2 regions of the Streptomyces sp. CNS606 genome follow, and region 1 is predicted to be linked to the other one. Evidence: riboswitches for the same ligand, from Rfam matches in the RefSeq annotation. Region 1 holds a riboswitch; the other holds the start of a gene.
What was found. Region 1 has a riboswitch for cyclic di-AMP ahead of K304_RS0117995 (LysM peptidoglycan-binding domain-containing protein). Riboswitches for the same ligand answer to the same signal wherever they lie in the genome.
Positions count from the first base shown of each region.

Region 2: linked by a shared signal. The riboswitch ahead of K304_RS0117515 (M23 family metallopeptidase) and the one ahead of K304_RS0117995 (LysM peptidoglycan-binding domain-containing protein) in region 1 are both predicted to bind cyclic di-AMP.

Region 1 is NZ_AUFD01000026.1:38,920-46,778, forward strand. It holds gene K304_RS0117980 (molybdopterin cofactor-binding domain-containing protein) at 1-2,137, shown strand, start outside; gene K304_RS0117985 (NCS2 family permease) at 2,666-4,147, shown strand; gene K304_RS0117990 (XdhC/CoxI family protein) at 4,200-5,390, shown strand; gene K304_RS0117995 (LysM peptidoglycan-binding domain-containing protein) at 5,538-6,299, opposite strand; cyclic di-AMP (ydaO/yuaA leader) riboswitch at 6,304-6,485, opposite strand; gene K304_RS0118000 (YciI family protein) at 7,232-7,651, shown strand; gene K304_RS0118005 (sigma-70 family RNA polymerase sigma factor) at 7,648-7,859, shown strand, end outside.
Region 2 is NZ_AUFD01000024.1:57,475-65,333, reverse strand. It holds gene K304_RS0117530 (class F sortase) at 1-452, opposite strand, end outside; gene K304_RS31745 (hypothetical protein) at 570-1,457, opposite strand; gene K304_RS0117520 (hypothetical protein) at 2,036-2,386, shown strand; cyclic di-AMP (ydaO/yuaA leader) riboswitch at 2,979-3,119, shown strand; gene K304_RS0117515 (M23 family metallopeptidase) at 3,132-4,259, shown strand; gene K304_RS0117510 (macrolide family glycosyltransferase) at 4,478-5,671, opposite strand; gene K304_RS0117505 (PPOX class F420-dependent oxidoreductase) at 5,852-6,289, opposite strand; gene K304_RS0117500 (DUF5996 family protein) at 6,384-7,331, opposite strand; gene K304_RS29590 (GNAT family N-acetyltransferase) at 7,435-7,776, opposite strand; gene K304_RS0117490 (tetratricopeptide repeat protein) at 7,828-7,859, opposite strand, start outside.

The DNA.
Region 1 (7,859 bases):
GGTGAAGAACTACGGCCTGGAGATCCAGGACACCCCCGTCCTCGCGCACGGGCGGGTCCGGCACCACGGCGAGCCGGTCGCGCTCGTCGCCGCCGACCACCCGGAGACCGCGCGCCGCGCGGCGGCGAAGATCGTCGTGGACTACGCGCCGCTGCCCGTCGTCCACGACGAGGCGAGCGCCACCGCCGAGGACGCCCCGCTGCTGCACCCCGGCCGGGACGACCACCACGCCTCGCACGTGCCGCACCCCAACATCGTGCACCGTCAGCCCATCGTGCGCGGCGACGCCGAGGCGGCCCGGGCCCGCGCCGACGTGATCGTCTCCGGCGCGTACGAGGTCGGCATGCAGGACCAGGCCTTTCTCGGCCCGGAGTCCGGCCTCGCCGTGCCCGCCGAGGACGGCGGCGTCGACCTCTACATCGCCACCCAGTGGCTGCACTCCGACCTGCGGCAGATCGCCCCCGTACTGGGGCTGCCGGAGGACAAGGTCCGCATGACGCTGTCCGGCGTCGGCGGCGCGTTCGGCGGCCGCGAGGACCTGTCCATGCAGATCCACGCCTGCCTGCTGGCGCTGCGCACCGGCAAGCCCGTCAAGATCGTCTACAACCGGTTCGAGTCGTTCTTCGGCCACGTCCACCGCCACCCGGCGAAGCTCTGGTACGAGCACGGCGCCACCCGGGACGGCCGGATCACGCACATGAAGTGCCGGATCGTGCTGGACGGCGGCGCCTACGCCTCCGCCTCCCCGGCCGTCGTCGGCAACGCCTCGTCCCTCTCGGTCGGCCCCTACGTCGTCGACGACGTCGACATCGAGGCGATCGCCCTCTACACCAACAACCCGCCGTGCGGCGCGATGCGCGGCTTCGGCGCGGTCCAGGCGTGCTTCGCCTACGAGGCGCAGATGGACAAGCTGGCCGCCGAACTCGGCATGGACGCCGTCGAGTTCCGGCAGCTCAACGCCATGTCGCAGGGCACGGTCATGCCCACCGGGCAGGAGGTCGACTCCCCGGCGCCCGTCGCGGAGATCCTGCGCCGCGTGAAGTCCATGCCGCTGCCCCCCGAGCGGCAGTGGGAGTCCGCGGAGGGCACCGGCGCCGTCGCCGGCACCGGCATCGACGTACGGGCGCTGCCCGGCGGCCTGTCCAACACCACCCACGGCGAGGGCGTCGTGCGCGGCGTCGGCTACGCGGTCGGCATCAAGAACGTCGGCTTCTCCGAGGGCTTCGACGACTACTCCACCGCCCGGGTGCGGCTGGAGGTCGTCGGCGGCAAGCCGGTCGCCATGGTGCACACCGCGATGGCCGAGGTCGGGCAGGGCGGCGTCACCGTGCACGCGCAGATCGCCCGCACCGAGCTGGGCGTCACCGACGTCACCATCCACCCCGCCGACACGCAGGTGGGCTCCGCCGGCTCCACGTCCGCGTCCCGCCAGACGTACGTGACCGGCGGCGCGGTGAAGAACACCTGTGAGCTGGTCCGGGAGAAGGTCCTGGAGATCGGCCGTGCCAAGTTCGGCACCTACCACCCGGCGTGGGCCACGGCCGAACTGCTGCTGGAGGGCGGCAAGGTCGTCACCGACGGCGGCGAGGTGCTCGCCCCGCTCACGGACGTCCTGGAGGACCAGGCCGTCGACGTCGAGAGCGAGTGGCGCCACCGGCCGACCGAACCGTTCGACCTGCGCACCGGGCAGGGCTTCGGCCACGTCCAGTACTCGTTCGCCGCGCACCGCGCGGTGGTCGAGGTCGACACCGAACTCGGCCTGGTCAAGGTCGTGGAGCTGGCCTGCGCGCAGGACGTCGGCAAGGCCCTCAACCCGCAGTCCGTGATCGGCCAGATCCAGGGCGGCACGACGCAGGGTCTGGGCCTCGCGGTGATGGAGGAGATCGTGGTGGGGGAGGACGGCAAGGTCCGCAACCCCTCCTTCACGGACTACCTGATCCCGACGATCCTCGACACGCCGACCATCCCCGTCGACGTGCTGGAACTGGCCGACGAGCACGCGCCGTACGGCCTGCGGGGCGTCGGAGAGGCGCCGACCCTGTCCTCCACGCCCGCCGTCCTGTCCGCGATCCGTGCCGCGACGGGCCTGGCGCTCAACCGGGTGCCGGTCCGTCCCGAGCACCTCACGGGCACGTAGCCGGCACAGCCGGAGCGAGCCGAACGTGGTGGTCGCCGTGCACGCGCATTCCGCCGAACCCTCACCGTCGTGGTGTCCCGTCCGCGCGGTGGCATGCTCCGCCGCCGCGGCGGAGCCCGGCCGTGCCGGACGGTGCCGACCGCACCGCGACCGCACGGTGACACCCTCCGTACGGCCGACGCGCCGGGGGCCATCGGCCCCGGTGCCCGGCCGGGCCGCGCCGCGGCGGGACGCTCGCTCCCGTCGCGGCGACGACCGGCCGCACACGGTGGAGCCCGGCGGTGCCGACCGCACCGCGGCCCCGCCGTCCGGGGGCAGCCCGCAGCGTGCACCGGTTCTCCGGAGCGCCTCTGCCGGCGCGGCCCCACGTCGGTGCGTCCCGCGCGAGCGGAACCGCGCCCGGCACACCCCCACAGAACGCGGCGAGGGCCGTCCCCCGCGTCGTGCATATCCCAAATCCCGCCGAACGACGGCGCGTCACGGCGCGCCGGGGCGGGTGCCCCTGTGAACCTTGGGAGAAGGCACAAGATGACCCAGTCGCACGTGGAGCCCAAGACCTCGCCCGAGGAGGTGGGGAACGGCTCCCGCCCCCCGGCAGGACGGTCCTGGCTCGACCGTTACTTCCACATGTCCGACAGAGGATCCACGCTCGCCCGTGAGGTGCGCGGCGGCGTCACCACCTTCATGGCGATGGCGTACATCATCCTCCTCAACCCCGTGATCCTGTCCGTTCCGGACGCCACGGGTGCCCGGCTCGACCCCGCCCAGCTCACCACCGCCACCGCGTTCGCCGCCGCGGCGACGACGCTGGCGATGGGCATCCTCGGCAACGTCCCCCTCGCGCTGGCCGCGGGACTCAGCGTCTCCGCCGTCGTGGCCTTCCAGGTCGCGCCGGAGATGACGTGGGGGAACGCGTTCGCCATGTGCGTCATCTACGGCGCCGTGATCATCCTGCTGGTCGTCACCGGCCTGCGGGAGCTGATCATGAATGCGATCCCGCTGGCGATGAAGCACGCCATCACCATGGGCATCGGCCTGTTCGTGGCGCTGATCGGCCTGGTCCAGGCCGGGTTCGTGACCAGCATGGGCGGTCCCGGCGGTGTCGCCGGTGCGAAGCCGATCCAGCTCGGCGTCCAGGACCAGCTCACCGGCTGGCCGGTGCTGTGCTTCGCGGTGACGCTGCTGCTGATCTTCCTGCTCCACGTGCGGCGGGTGCCCGGCGCGATCCTCATCGGCATCGTCGGCGGCACCCTGTTCGCCGCGCTGGTGCACGCCGTGGCCGGCCTGTCCGTGCAGGACTGGGGCGGGCTGAACGCCCCGGAGCTGACCGGGTCGATCGTCAGCGCACCGGACTTCGGCCTGTTCGGCCAGGTCTCCTTCACCGGCATGGCCGACGTCGGCGCGATCACCGTCGGCGTGATCGTCTTCACCCTCGTGCTGGCCGGGTTCTTCGACGCCATGGGCACGATCATCGGCATCGGCCAGCAGGCCGACCTCGCCGACCGGGACGGCAAGATGCCCGGGCTCAGCAAGGCCCTGGCGATCGACGGCGCCGGCGGCATCGTCGGCGGCGTCGCGGGCGCCTCCGGGCAGACGGTGTTCGTGGAGTCGACGGCGGGCGTCGGCGACGGCGCGCGCACCGGGTTCGCCAGTGTCGTCACCGGCCTGGCCTTCACCCTGTGCCTGTTCTTCACGCCGCTCGCCCAGGTGATCCCGACGCAGGTGGCCGCCGCCGCGCTGGTCGTCATCGGCTCGATGATGATGACGAACGCCAAGCACATCGACTGGAACGACCCGGCGACGTCCGTCCCGGTGTTCCTCACCACCGTCCTGATGCCGTTCACCTACTCCATCACCGCCGGTATCGCCGCGGGCGTCATCTCCTACGTGCTGATCCGCGCTGTGCAGGGCCGGTGGCGGGAGCCGGGATGGCTGATGTGGGTACTGGCACTGGTCTTCTTCGTCTACTTCTCGCTCGGGCCCATCGAGGCCTGGCTCGGAGTGAAGTAGCCGGAGCGGACGCACAGCCCCACCGCACCGCACCGACCCTGGAGGTTCCCCCGTGCTGGACATCGCCGCCGAACTGCACCAGTGGTGCGAGGAGGGCCGCGACTTCGCCGTGGCCACGGTGGTGGCCGTCAGCGGCAGCGCACCCCGGCAGCCCGGCGCGGCGCTCGCCGTGGACGCCGGGGGCACCGCGGTCGGCAGCGTGTCCGGCGGCTGCGTCGAGGGCGCGGTCTACGAACTGTGCGCCGAGGCGCTCCGGGACGGCCGGCCCGTCACGGAGCGCTTCGGCTACAGCGACGACGACGCCTTCGCCGTGGGTCTGACCTGCGGCGGCGTCATCGACGTGCTGGTCGTGCCGGTGCGGGCGGACGCGCCGTGGCGGGAGACGTACGCGGCGGCCGCCGCCACGGCGGCGCGCGGCGGCTCCGCGGCCCTCGCCCGCGTGGTGGCCGGTCCGCCGGAGCTCCTGGGGCGGGCGCTTCTCGTCCGCCCGGACGTCGACGGCGGTGACGGTCACGGCGACGGCGCGTCCGGTGCCGCGGGAACCCTCGGCGGGCACCCCGGCCTGGACCGTACGGCCGCCGCCGAGGCGCGCGCCCTGCTGGACGCCGGGCGCACCGCCAGCGTCGGCATCGGGGCGGAGGGGAGCCGCTGCGGCGCACCTCTCACCCTGCTGGTGGAGTCGAGCGTGCCGGCGCCGCGCATGCTGGTGTTCGGCGCGATCGACTTCGCTGCGGCGCTGGTCCGGGCGGGGAGGTTCCTCGGCTACCGCGTCACGGTCTGCGACGCCCGTCCGGTGTTCGCCACGGCGGCGCGCTTCCCGGACGCGGACGAGGTGGTCGTCGACTGGCCGCACGACTACCTGGACGCCACCGAGGTCGACGCCCGCACGGTGGTGTGCGTCCTCACCCATGACGCCAAGTTCGACATCCCGCTGCTGGAGCGTGCCCTGCGGCTGCCGGTCGCCTACGTGGGCGCGATGGGCTCGCGCCGCACCCACGAGGACCGTCTCGCCCGGCTGCGCGCGGCCGGCCTCACCGAACTCGAACTCGCCCGGCTGCGCTCGCCCATCGGCCTGGACCTGGGCGCGCGCACACCCGAGGAGACGGCGGTGTCCATCGCCGCGGAGATCGTCGCCGGCCGCCGCGGCGGCTCCGGACTGCCGCTGACCGGGGCCCACACCCCGATCCACCACGACGGTCCCGGGGCCCGCGGCGGGCCCCGGCCGATCGGCTCCGTCGCCTGAGCCGGCGGCGCAGCCCGGCTGCTGCGTCACCCGACTCCGGCGACGGCTCCCGACCACCGCGGCGCGCAGCCCCCGGGCACGACGAAAGCCGCCTCCCACCTGCACGCCGGTGGGAGGCGGCCGTCGAGTGGCCCTCGAACGTCAGGCTCAGTAGGGGCCGTTGACGTTGTCGATGCTGCCGTAGCGGTCGGCCGCGTAGTTGCAGGCGGCGACGATGTTGGCGACCGGGTCGTACTGGTCGTAGGCCGTGCCCTCGACGTGGTAGGCGTCGAAGGTGGGCTTGATGACCTGGAGCAGACCGATGGACGGCGTGCCGTTCTGGGCGTTGATGTCCCAGTTGTTGATGGCGCTCGGGTCACCGCCGGACTCACGGATGATGTTGCGGTGGATGCCGTCGTAGGAGCCCGGGATGCCCTCCTGCTCCATGACGGCCAGCGCCTCGCGGATCCAGCCGTCCAGGTTGTCCGGGTAGGTGGCCTGGTCGGCCGACTCGCCGGAGGTCTCGGTGGAGGACTGCTGGGCCTCGCCGCCCTTCTGGGCCGCCGCGGCCTCGAGGGTCAGTTCCTGGCCGGGGTGGATCAGGTCCGGGTTCCCGCCGACCGTCTCCTTGTTGGCCTCGTAGACGGTCTGCCAGCCGCCCTTCACGTCGTGCGCGTTGGCGATCTTGAAGAGGGTGTCGCCGGAGGCGACGGTGTAGCTCTCGGCGGCGGCGGTCTGCTCCGCCTTGGCGCCGGTCTTCACGGTCTTCACGTTGGCGGCGGCCGGCGCGGAGGCGGGGGCGGCCTGGGCGGTGCCCGCTGCGGCGATCGGCGCGGCGACGGCGCCGCCGGCGGCGAGCGCGACGGAAAGGCGGGAGACCTTGCGGGAATTGAGCAGATGACGCGGGCGGCGGTGACGGCCACGGGACATGGTGGTGAATCCTCTCCTACGCCTGCGAGGTGAGCTGTCGGATTCGGGCGAGAAGAGTTGCCCGGCCATGTCCCGTCGCGTGGGGGCGCGATGAGGCATGGCTTCACCCCAAGCCGGCCGTCGTGCGGCGCGGCGCTTACCTGGTTCCCCCGCTCCTGCCGTTGCTGACTACTGCGCTTTTCCCTGATGCCGGTCGGCAGGATTCGGCGTCCCGGCGCGGGAACCTCCGCCATGACGTGCGGAAGCGAGCACATAGGACCACAGTCGATTCGGCGGAGACAAGCTGCGGGAAAAGGTGACCTTCGCGTCTGTGATCTTTACCGGCCGGTGTTCCTCGACGCTATGCGATGAAGCATTTTCCGAGCGTGAGAGCGGTGAATCTCCGGGATTTCCTAATCGTCAGGCACCGCAGGCGATTTGGCCGCGGGACGCATCCTGGGCCGTCCCGGTTCCCAAGATCGGCCATGGCGCGATGTGAGTCCCGCCACAAGGGACTTGGGGCGTTCCTTATGTCCACCTATTTCCAGCTCTCCCGCCGTGGAGTGGTGTTGGCGGTGCGAGGGAAGCGTGGAGAGGGTGCATGTCGGACTTGCGTGTTTTGCCTGGCACCTCCGCCTACGGTGACGCCCGCGCGACGCCCTTCCGCCCGTGCGTCCCGTCCTCGCGGGCGACCTGTACCGGACGAGGGGCGCCGTGGCCGTGGCCGTGGGCGCGGGCAGGGGTACCGCTCGCTCCGGGGAAACCGCGTGTTACCGGGCGCGGTGGGCGCCGGGCCGCGATAATGGGCCCGTGACCGGGCCGTGATCCGGTCGAGAGCGGTGCCCGAAGTTCTTCCGGGATTTCTTCCCCCGCGACGTCGAGACCCGCCGCACCGCTCCGACGTCTCCGGTGAGAGGCACCCGCAGGGGAGCCGCCGACGAAGGAGTCAGACCATGAAGTACATGCTGATGCTGATGTCAGCCCAGAAGTACTACGACGCCATGAGCGGAAACCCCTCCCCGGGAGCCCCCGCCTGGTCGGAGTCCGAGCTCAAGGTCATGTTCCAGCACATGGAGAAGCTCAACCAGGACCTCGTCGCGTCCGGTGAATGGGTCGACGCCCAGGGACTGGCGGAGCCGTCCCAGACCCGTCTGGTCACCGCCGACAAGGACGGCCGTCCCGTGGTCTCCGACGGGCCCTTCGGGGAGACCAAGGAGGTACTCGCGGGCTACTGGATCGTGGACGTGGAGACCCCGGAGCGCGCCTACGAGATCGCCGCCCGCGCCTACTCCTGCCCCGTCCCGGAGGGCTCCGACCCGGAGCCGGCGGTCGTCGTCCGCCCCGTCCCGGACGGGCCGCCGGACCAGGCGTGACCACCGACCCCCGCATCGAGGACCTGCTGCGCCGCCACGCGCCGCAGGTCCTCGGCGCGCTGGTCCGCCGCTACGGCCACTTCGACGCCGCCGAGGACGCCGTCCAGGAGGCGCTGCTCGCCGCCGCCGTGCAGTGGCCGGCCGAGGGCCGGCCCGAGAACCCGCGCGGCTGGCTGATCCGCGTCGCCTCCCGCCGCCTCACCGACCA
Region 2 (7,859 bases), on a different contig from region 1:
TACCACCCGGCGAGGTTCTCGTCCTGCGGAGGCGGCGCCTCCAGACTCCCGTCGTCGTGCAGGCCCAGGCGGGTGAGCGGGGCGGAGACGCCGATCGACGGGATGTGGACGCGCAGCGGGTCGGAGGCGCGCGGGCCGGATCGGGAGCGCTCGGGGCGAGGGCTCTCCCGGCCGCCGGTCTCCCGGCCGTTCGTGTCCTGGCGTTTCGTGTCCGGGCCGTTCGTGTGCGCGCCGGACGGCGTCGGGGCGGGTGTCTCGGGTCCGGGGAGGGGGCGAGGGGCGTCGCGGGCGAATCCCGCCTCGGCGGGCGGCTGCGGCGGGGCCTGCCCGCCGGTGCCGTGCTCGAAGAGCCAGACGGCGGCACAGGCGGAGGCGGCGACGAGCGTCGAGACGCACGTCTCCACGCCGCGACCGCGGCGACGCGGGCGTGATGCCGCCGTCGGACCCGCCATCGGACCTCCTCGCGTGCGGGTGCGGGTACGGGCGTCGACGGCGCTACGGGTGCGGGCGTCGCCGGGGGCGACGGCCGCACCCGTACGCCGGAACGGCCTGCTGTAGGGCTGCCCGGGTCAGCCGTCCAGCCTGCGGTGGCGCCGGCGCAGGTAGAGCGCACCGCCGGCTGCGGCCACCAGGGCGAGCGAGCCGCCGGTCAGCATGGCGGAGTCCACGCCCGCTCCGGCGCCGCCGACGCCGGTGTGGACGCGGCCGTGCGGCATCTTCCCGTGCCGGTCGTGTCGCCAGTCCTGCCGGTCGTCGTGGCCGTCCTTGCCGTCCCTGCCGTGCTTGCCCCAGTCGTCCCCGTGGTGGTCCCCCTTGCCGCGGTGGTCGCCGTTCTTGCCGAACGGGTCGCCGCCGTCCCCCGGCCACTCCTTCCAGCCCTCACCCTCGGGCCAGGAGTCCCCGGCACCGGAATCCTTCGGAGCGCCGTCCTCCGGAGCGCCCTCGTCGGACCACTCCTTCCAGTCCTCGCCCTCCGGCCACTCGTCGCCGGCCTTCGCCTCGGCACTGCCCGTCGCGGGCTGCCGCTCACCGGCAGGGTGCTCCGCGTCCCCGGCCGCGTGCTTCGCGGGACCGACCACGACCGTGCCGGCGAGTTCCCTCCCGTCCGTGCAGGAGCCGCCGAGCGCGTACCGGCCCGGCTTGGTGTCGCGCGTGACGCGCAGCTCGCCCTTCGCCGTCCGGGCCTCCGCGTCCTTCGGCTCCAGCCCGAGGATTCCGGCGCCCAGTGCGCTGGCGTCCACCCCGGCGCTGCCGCCGGGCCCGCAGGCGTCCGTCGACAACGTGACCGTGCCCCCCGGGCGTGCCGTGCCCGGGTCGACCCTGATGGCGCCGTCGTCGCCGGCGGCGAAGGCGGTCGTGACGGTCGTTGCGGTTATGCCGACGACGGCCACGGACAGCGCCGCGCCGGAGAGCCGCCGAGCGACTCTCGGCCGGCGCGGCGTGGAAAACGCACGCATGAACGAACCTCCGACGATGGCGGGGTGCGCGGCGCGCGGCTGCGCCGGCGTACTCCCGGGACGCCACGCGTCCGCATCCGAGCCAAGTCGCATCCCCCCGGTTCCGCGCTCCGGACGGTGCGCCCCGTCGTCGGCGCAGGTGGGCGGTGGTGCCCGCGGACGTTGCTCCATGCGGCGGACGGTGCACGGAACGGTGCCCGGGCGGCGGGACCCGGCGGGCGCGGCCAGGGGGGTGTACGGGTGAACTCCGGGCCTGTACCCCCTTGTGGGTGACACGGCTGATCCGGGCGGGTGACTTCGGGCCGGTGGGCCTCGTTGTCTCTGGCATGGCTGTGATGCTCACGCAGTGGTCGCCGGTGCCCTGGTCGGGAGAAACGGTTCCCCGTCCGGCTCTTCCGCCCCCGGCGGATGCCTCCGCGCCCACGCCCATCTACGAGACGCTCGTACGCGAGTGGTCCCTGGCAGGCCGCGCCGTGCCGGGACAGGGAGGCCGTCACGGCCGCAGCGAGCCAGTGGAGACCGGCGCGCGGTGGTGGCGCACGGAGGAGGGGCGGCCGTCCTACGGGGCCCCTTCGCCGGTGGCGCCCGGTCCTGCCGCGTACGGCGGCGGGGTGTACGGCGGCAACGGGGGCGACCTGTACGGCGGCAACGGCGGTGACCTGTACGGCACTTCGGTTGAGCGGTACGGCTCCTCCGCGGAGCGGCACGCCACCGGTACGGAGGGGTACGGCACCTCCGCCGCCCCCTACCGGAGCGTCGCGCCCTACGTGGGCGTCTCCGGCTACGGCGACGGGGGCGACGACGCGGGCGGCCGTGCAGCGGAGGCGCGACCGGCGAAGGGTGTGGCCGGCGAGACCGAGGCGGCGGCCGCCGATCCGGGGGAGGCGGAGGAGAGTCAGCCCGCGTGGGAGCGCGTGGCGATTCTCTGACGCATCCGGGGCGGTTCGGTGCCGTGGGGCGGTGGCTGGTGTGTGTGGGTGCGGGTCGGGGGCGTGGGCTGCGGTCCGGGCCGACGACCCGGAAACCCATGATGTACGGGCCGCGTTCTCGGCGAACGGTGGGCACGACTCGTATTGCGCGGCCCACACATCACGGGCAAGTGTTTCCGGGCGCATCGACCCTCCCTCCGCCCACGCCCCCTCACGTCCGTCGCGGCCGCGGCCCACCCCCGTGCTCTTGAGGGGGAGGAGATCGGGGTCGGTTCCGGGTCGGAAGGCCGGTTCGGTCACGGAGGTTGGGGTGGAGGAGCTGACGGTCCGTTGGTGGAGATTCGGTGCCGGTCGTCGTGATCCACTCGTGATCACCCACGGAACCGGCGTGCTGACGGGGCGTGTTGGTGCGTCCGTATTGCTCCTCGGTGGGCGGGAAGTCCCTGCCAAAGCGTAGGCAAAATCAGCGACCCGGCTTGGTTTCCCGGCTGCGGGTCTATTAACGTTCGATAACGCAGCGCGGTCGTCACTGCCGTCACTCCAGGCGGCACCGTGCGCCGTCGCCTAATCCCGCACGTGGGTCACGCGAGTCTCACCGCTCGCGCCGGCACACCGAGGGAGCCGGGGAACCACCTTTCAGGGGTGAATCGGCGGTCCCGCCCAAGGACCGCTGTAGGAGACCTTCCTGCTCCGAACCCGTCAGCTAACCCGGTAGGCGAGAAGGAAGGAAAGGAGAGCGCCCCCAGTGGCGTCCACCAGGCATGCCCCCGAGGCCCGCGACCTCTACAGAAGCGGATACCTCGGCGACACCGACCTCACCACCGAGTTCCCCCAGTTCGAGGAGTCCTTCGACGCCACCGGCGCCTACACCGTGCCGACCGTCTACGGGCCGGAGCAGGACGGGGCGTACGACGGGTGGAACCCGACCGCCGAATCGGTGCGCCCGGTGCGCGGCCGGCACCGCGTGGCGAAGCAGCGCGGCGGGGTGGCCCGCAGCGGTGCGGTGCTCGGGGTCGGCATGATCGCGGCCGTCGGCGCGGGCGGAATGGCCACGGCCAAGGACAAGCCGGCCTCCGTCACGATGGCCGACATGTCCTCCCTCGCCGGCTCGGTGGCGGACGAACTGCCCAGCGAGATAAGTGACCTGGTCCCCGGCGTCGACGGCTCGGCGGACACCACGACGGTCGCCGCTCAAGCGCCGCTCACCCAGGCCGGGTTCAGCACCGAGACCGCTGCTCCGGAGGGGGACGCCGGGGAGTCCCTGCGGGCCCGCATCCTGGCGCAGGCCGCCCAGCAGCAGTCGGCCGCCGACGCCACCGTCCGCGAGGACGCCGTCGACACCGCGCGCGCGGAGGCCGCCGAGGCCGCCGCGAAGAAGGCGGAGGCCGAGCGCAAGGCGGAGGCCGAGCGCAAGCGCGAAGCCGCCGAGGAGGCTCGCCGCAAGGCGGAGGCCGCACGGCTCGCCGAACTCGCCCGCAGTTACAGCGTGCCCCTCTCCTCGTACACGCTCAGCTCCGGCTACGGCGCCGGCGGCAGCATGTGGGAGAACGACCACACCGGCCAGGACTTCGCCGCGCAGACCGGCACCCCGGTGATGGCTGTGCACAGCGGCACCGTGAAGGAGGCCGGCTGGGCCGGCTCGTACGGCTACCGCGTCGTACTCGAACTCGACGACGGCACCGAGGTCTGGTACTGCCACCTGTCCTCGATGAACGTCTCCGCCGGGTCCGAGGTCAACACCAAGGACGTCATCGGCAACGTCGGCTCCACCGGCAACTCCACCGGACCGCACCTCCACCTGGAGGTCCGGCCGGGCGGCGGTTCGCCCGTCGACCCGCTGTCCTGGCTGCGTGGGAAGGGACTGAACGTCTGACACCTTCCGCTCCACGATTCCCTTCCCACGTCCCTGATGCAGGGACGGTGCCGCCGCCTCGTGCCCGTCGAGGCCTGTGACACCTCCTCCCCCCACCGCAGTACTCGGCGACAAGGAGGGGCGAGGCGGCGGCAACCGGGAACCGGGGCCGGGCGGCCATCGAGACTCCGGCGGTCCTGGCGGACCACCCCCCGACGCCAGGGCCGTCGGACCCTTTTCTAGCGCTGGTTCAGCAGGGCTTCCAGGAGGTCGGCGGCCCGTGTGGTGCCGCCCTCCGCGCGGGCGTCCTCGCGCAGCCGGGCGGACCGTCGGGCCACCTCGGGATCGGAGGTGAGGGCGGTCAGCGCCGCGCGCAGCGACGCGGCGTCCGCGTCTGCGGTGTCGAGGCGGCGGGCCACGCCCAGTTCGACGAGGCGGTCAGCGTTCTGGAACTGCTCCGCGCCCTGCGGCACCGCGATCATCGGCACGCCCGTGAAGAGCCCTTCGCTGCTGCCGCCCATCCCGGCGTGCGTGACGAACGCGTCCGCCTGCCCCAGAATCGCCAACTGCGGTACCCAGGAGTGCACTTCGACGTTCGCCGGGATCTCGCCCAGCTCGGACGGGTCGACGTAGCGGCCGATCTGCAGCACCACGTGCCAGCCGGGGAGGCCGCCGAAGGCGGCCAGGCACTGCCGGTAGAACTCCGGCTGCCGGGTGTACGCCGAACCGAGCGACACGAGCAGCACGTTCTCGGCCCCGGCCGGACGGGTCCACGCCCCCTGGTCGGCGCGGTCCCCGAAGCAGGGCCCGACGAAACTCACCACATCGGGGTCCACGAGGTCGGCGTGCGGCTGCATCGCCCGGGGGATCATGGCCAGTGCGCGGTCGGGCAGCCCGACGAAGGACGGGCCGTCCGTCGTGGTCGCGCCGGACGCCTCGGCCCAGGCGGAGACGCGGTCGAAGTACTCCTGCGCGCCGGGCAGTTGCAGGATCTGCTTCAGGACGGCCTGTTCCTCGTCGTGCCAGGCCACGTACGTCGGCGAAAGCTGCACCGCGGGGCGGCCCTGCCGCTCGGCGAGGGCGCGGACGGCGTAGCCGCCGATGTCGTACAGATAGAGGTCGGCGGGATCGTCCTCGTACACCGCCTCGATCTGCGGGAGCACGTGCATCGCGTCGTCCAGGAACACGCTCATCGCGCCGACCGGGTCCTCCGGCCAGTCGTTGTCGGTCACCGGGAGCGTCGAGTCGAACGGCACGAACGTGGCGCCGGTGCCGGTGACGAGATCCGCGACGGCGTGCCCGTTGGCGTAGGTCACGCGGTGGCCGCGCGCCACCAGTTCGCGGATGATCTCCAGGCTCGGCAGCACGTGGCTGACGGCGGGCACGCCGACCATGGCGATGTGGGCGCGCGGGTGGGAGCGGGGCAGGTTCATGAGTCTCCTCGAGGATCTACGGGCGTGACGGCATCGGCCCGTGGCGAAGGCCCGGGCACGGGTGACGGTGGCGGCGCGCTGCGCCGCGCCGTCTCACTCGTAGATCTGCAGGAAGGAGCACATGCCGGCGAGGTTAGCCCGTGGCGCTCCGGGCCTCCACCGGATTTCCGCCGGGCGGGGTCAACGGCGGGGCTGACCGTAGGCGTGGCGGACGTGGAGGCGGACGACGAGGCGGCGGTCCGTGACCATCGAGCGGCGGTACTGGTTCCAGTCGCCGTGTTCGCCGGAGATCGCGCGGTAGACGTCGACCAGTTCCTCCACCGTCGCGTCGTACGGGTCCGCCGCGACGGGGGTCAGCTCCGCGTCGCCCTCGGCGACCGTCCAGGACCAGCCGTCGGCCGTCGTGACGTGGTAGCTCGCGCGCGGGTCACGGGCGAGGTTGCGGGTCTTGGCGCGGTCCGCGGTGACCGACACCCGGACGATCCGCTGCTCCGGGTCGTACGCGTGCAGCACGTTGGAAAGTTGCGGCCGGCCGTCCCGCTTCAGCGTCACCAGAACGCCCCGGTTCTGGTCCGTCAGCAGCGACAGCAGCGCCTCCTGCGGCACCTTCTCGTCCATGTCTCGCTCCTCCGCGCGTCGGGGAAAGGGCGGCGGCGCCCCCGCACGCCCCTTCCCCCGATCCTCGCAGGCCAAGCCCGCTGCGGGAGACGGCTCAGCGCCGGGCGTCCCAGCGGCCGGGGTCGTCCTCCAGTGAGGCCCGCGCCCACCGCCCGTGCTCGGCGGCCGCGGTGTAGGTGTCCTGAAGGAAGGACATCAGCGCGCCGTCCGGGTCCGGGGACGTCCGCACCGCCTCGTAGGGGAGCAGGAACTGCCCGTTCTGCGCACTGTAGTACGCCTCGTCCGGCCGCACCGGGTGGTCCGCGAAGCCGTCCGGTTCGGGGTAGGCGTACGCGTAGAACGCGCCCTCCTCGCCGCCGCCCGGCCAGAAGCCGCAGCTGCTCAGTTCGCGGGAGTAGCCCTCGACCATCACCCAGTCACCGCAGTTGGGCGCGCCGCCGGGGTGCGGTGGGGCGGGGCGTCCGGAGAAGCGGGTGCAGGCCAGGTCCATCGCGCCCCAGAAGAAGTGCACGGGGCTGACCTTGCCGACGAAGTGCGAGCGGAACTCGCCCATCACCCGCTGCGCCTGGAGGAGTTGGCGCCAGAACAGCTGCGCGGCGCCGGGGTCGTAGGAGGCGTGCCGGTCGTCCTCGGCGAACGGGATGGCCGGCTCGACCTCGTTCGGGTGGCCCTGGATGGGGGCCTCGACGCCCAGTTCGTCCAGTGCGCGCATCGTCTCGGTGTGGAAGCGGGCCACCGACATGGGCTCCAGCGGTACGTGGCGCGTGCCGCTGGAGTCGCGGCGCAGCACCAGCCGGTGCTCGACGAAGTCGAACTCCACGTCGAACGCGCCGTCGCGGTACGGCACGGCGGAGGTGGTCAGTCCGCGCGCGCTGACGTACAGGGTGACCTGCCACCAGTGGTTGACCAGCGGCGCGTGGGCCAGGCGCACCTTGCCCACGATCTGGGTCCACATGTGCAGGGTGTCGCGGGTGTCGGCCCAGTCGTCCACCCGCAGCCGCGGCCATGCCGCGGTCGCCCGTGCTGCTGTCCGGTCCGTCACGGCCGTGCCTCCCGGGTCGGCGTCGCCGGTCCCCCCTCGCAGGGTCGCCCCCCGTGCCCGGCCCGGCAAGTCAGGCGTTCGCGAGCTGCTGCGGCGTCGCGGGCTACTCGGGCTGCGGTGCGTCGACGTCCGCGAGGTGGGCGCCGTCGACCAGGTCGGCGTACTCGCGGTGACGCCGGATGTACCGCGCGATGTAGGGGCACAGGGGCGTCACCCGGAGGCCGCTGTCGCGGGCGGTCTCGAGGGCCTCCCGGGCGAGCCGACCGCCGAGGCCCTGCCCCTCGTACGCGTCGGAGACCTCGGTGTGCGTGAGGACGAGGCGGCCGGGCTTCCGCCGGTAGTCGGCGCGGCCGGCGGGCTCGCCGGAGACGCGGAGTTCGAAGCGGGAACGGTCGGGGAGGTCGACGACCTCCACGTCCTGGTGTCGTGCGGATTTCTCGGGCATGAGGGCCTCCTTCGGCCTCCGGCACCGGCCGGGTGGCCGGTGCCGGACGGATCACTCGCGGGCGCCGCCGCCGGTCATGGCTT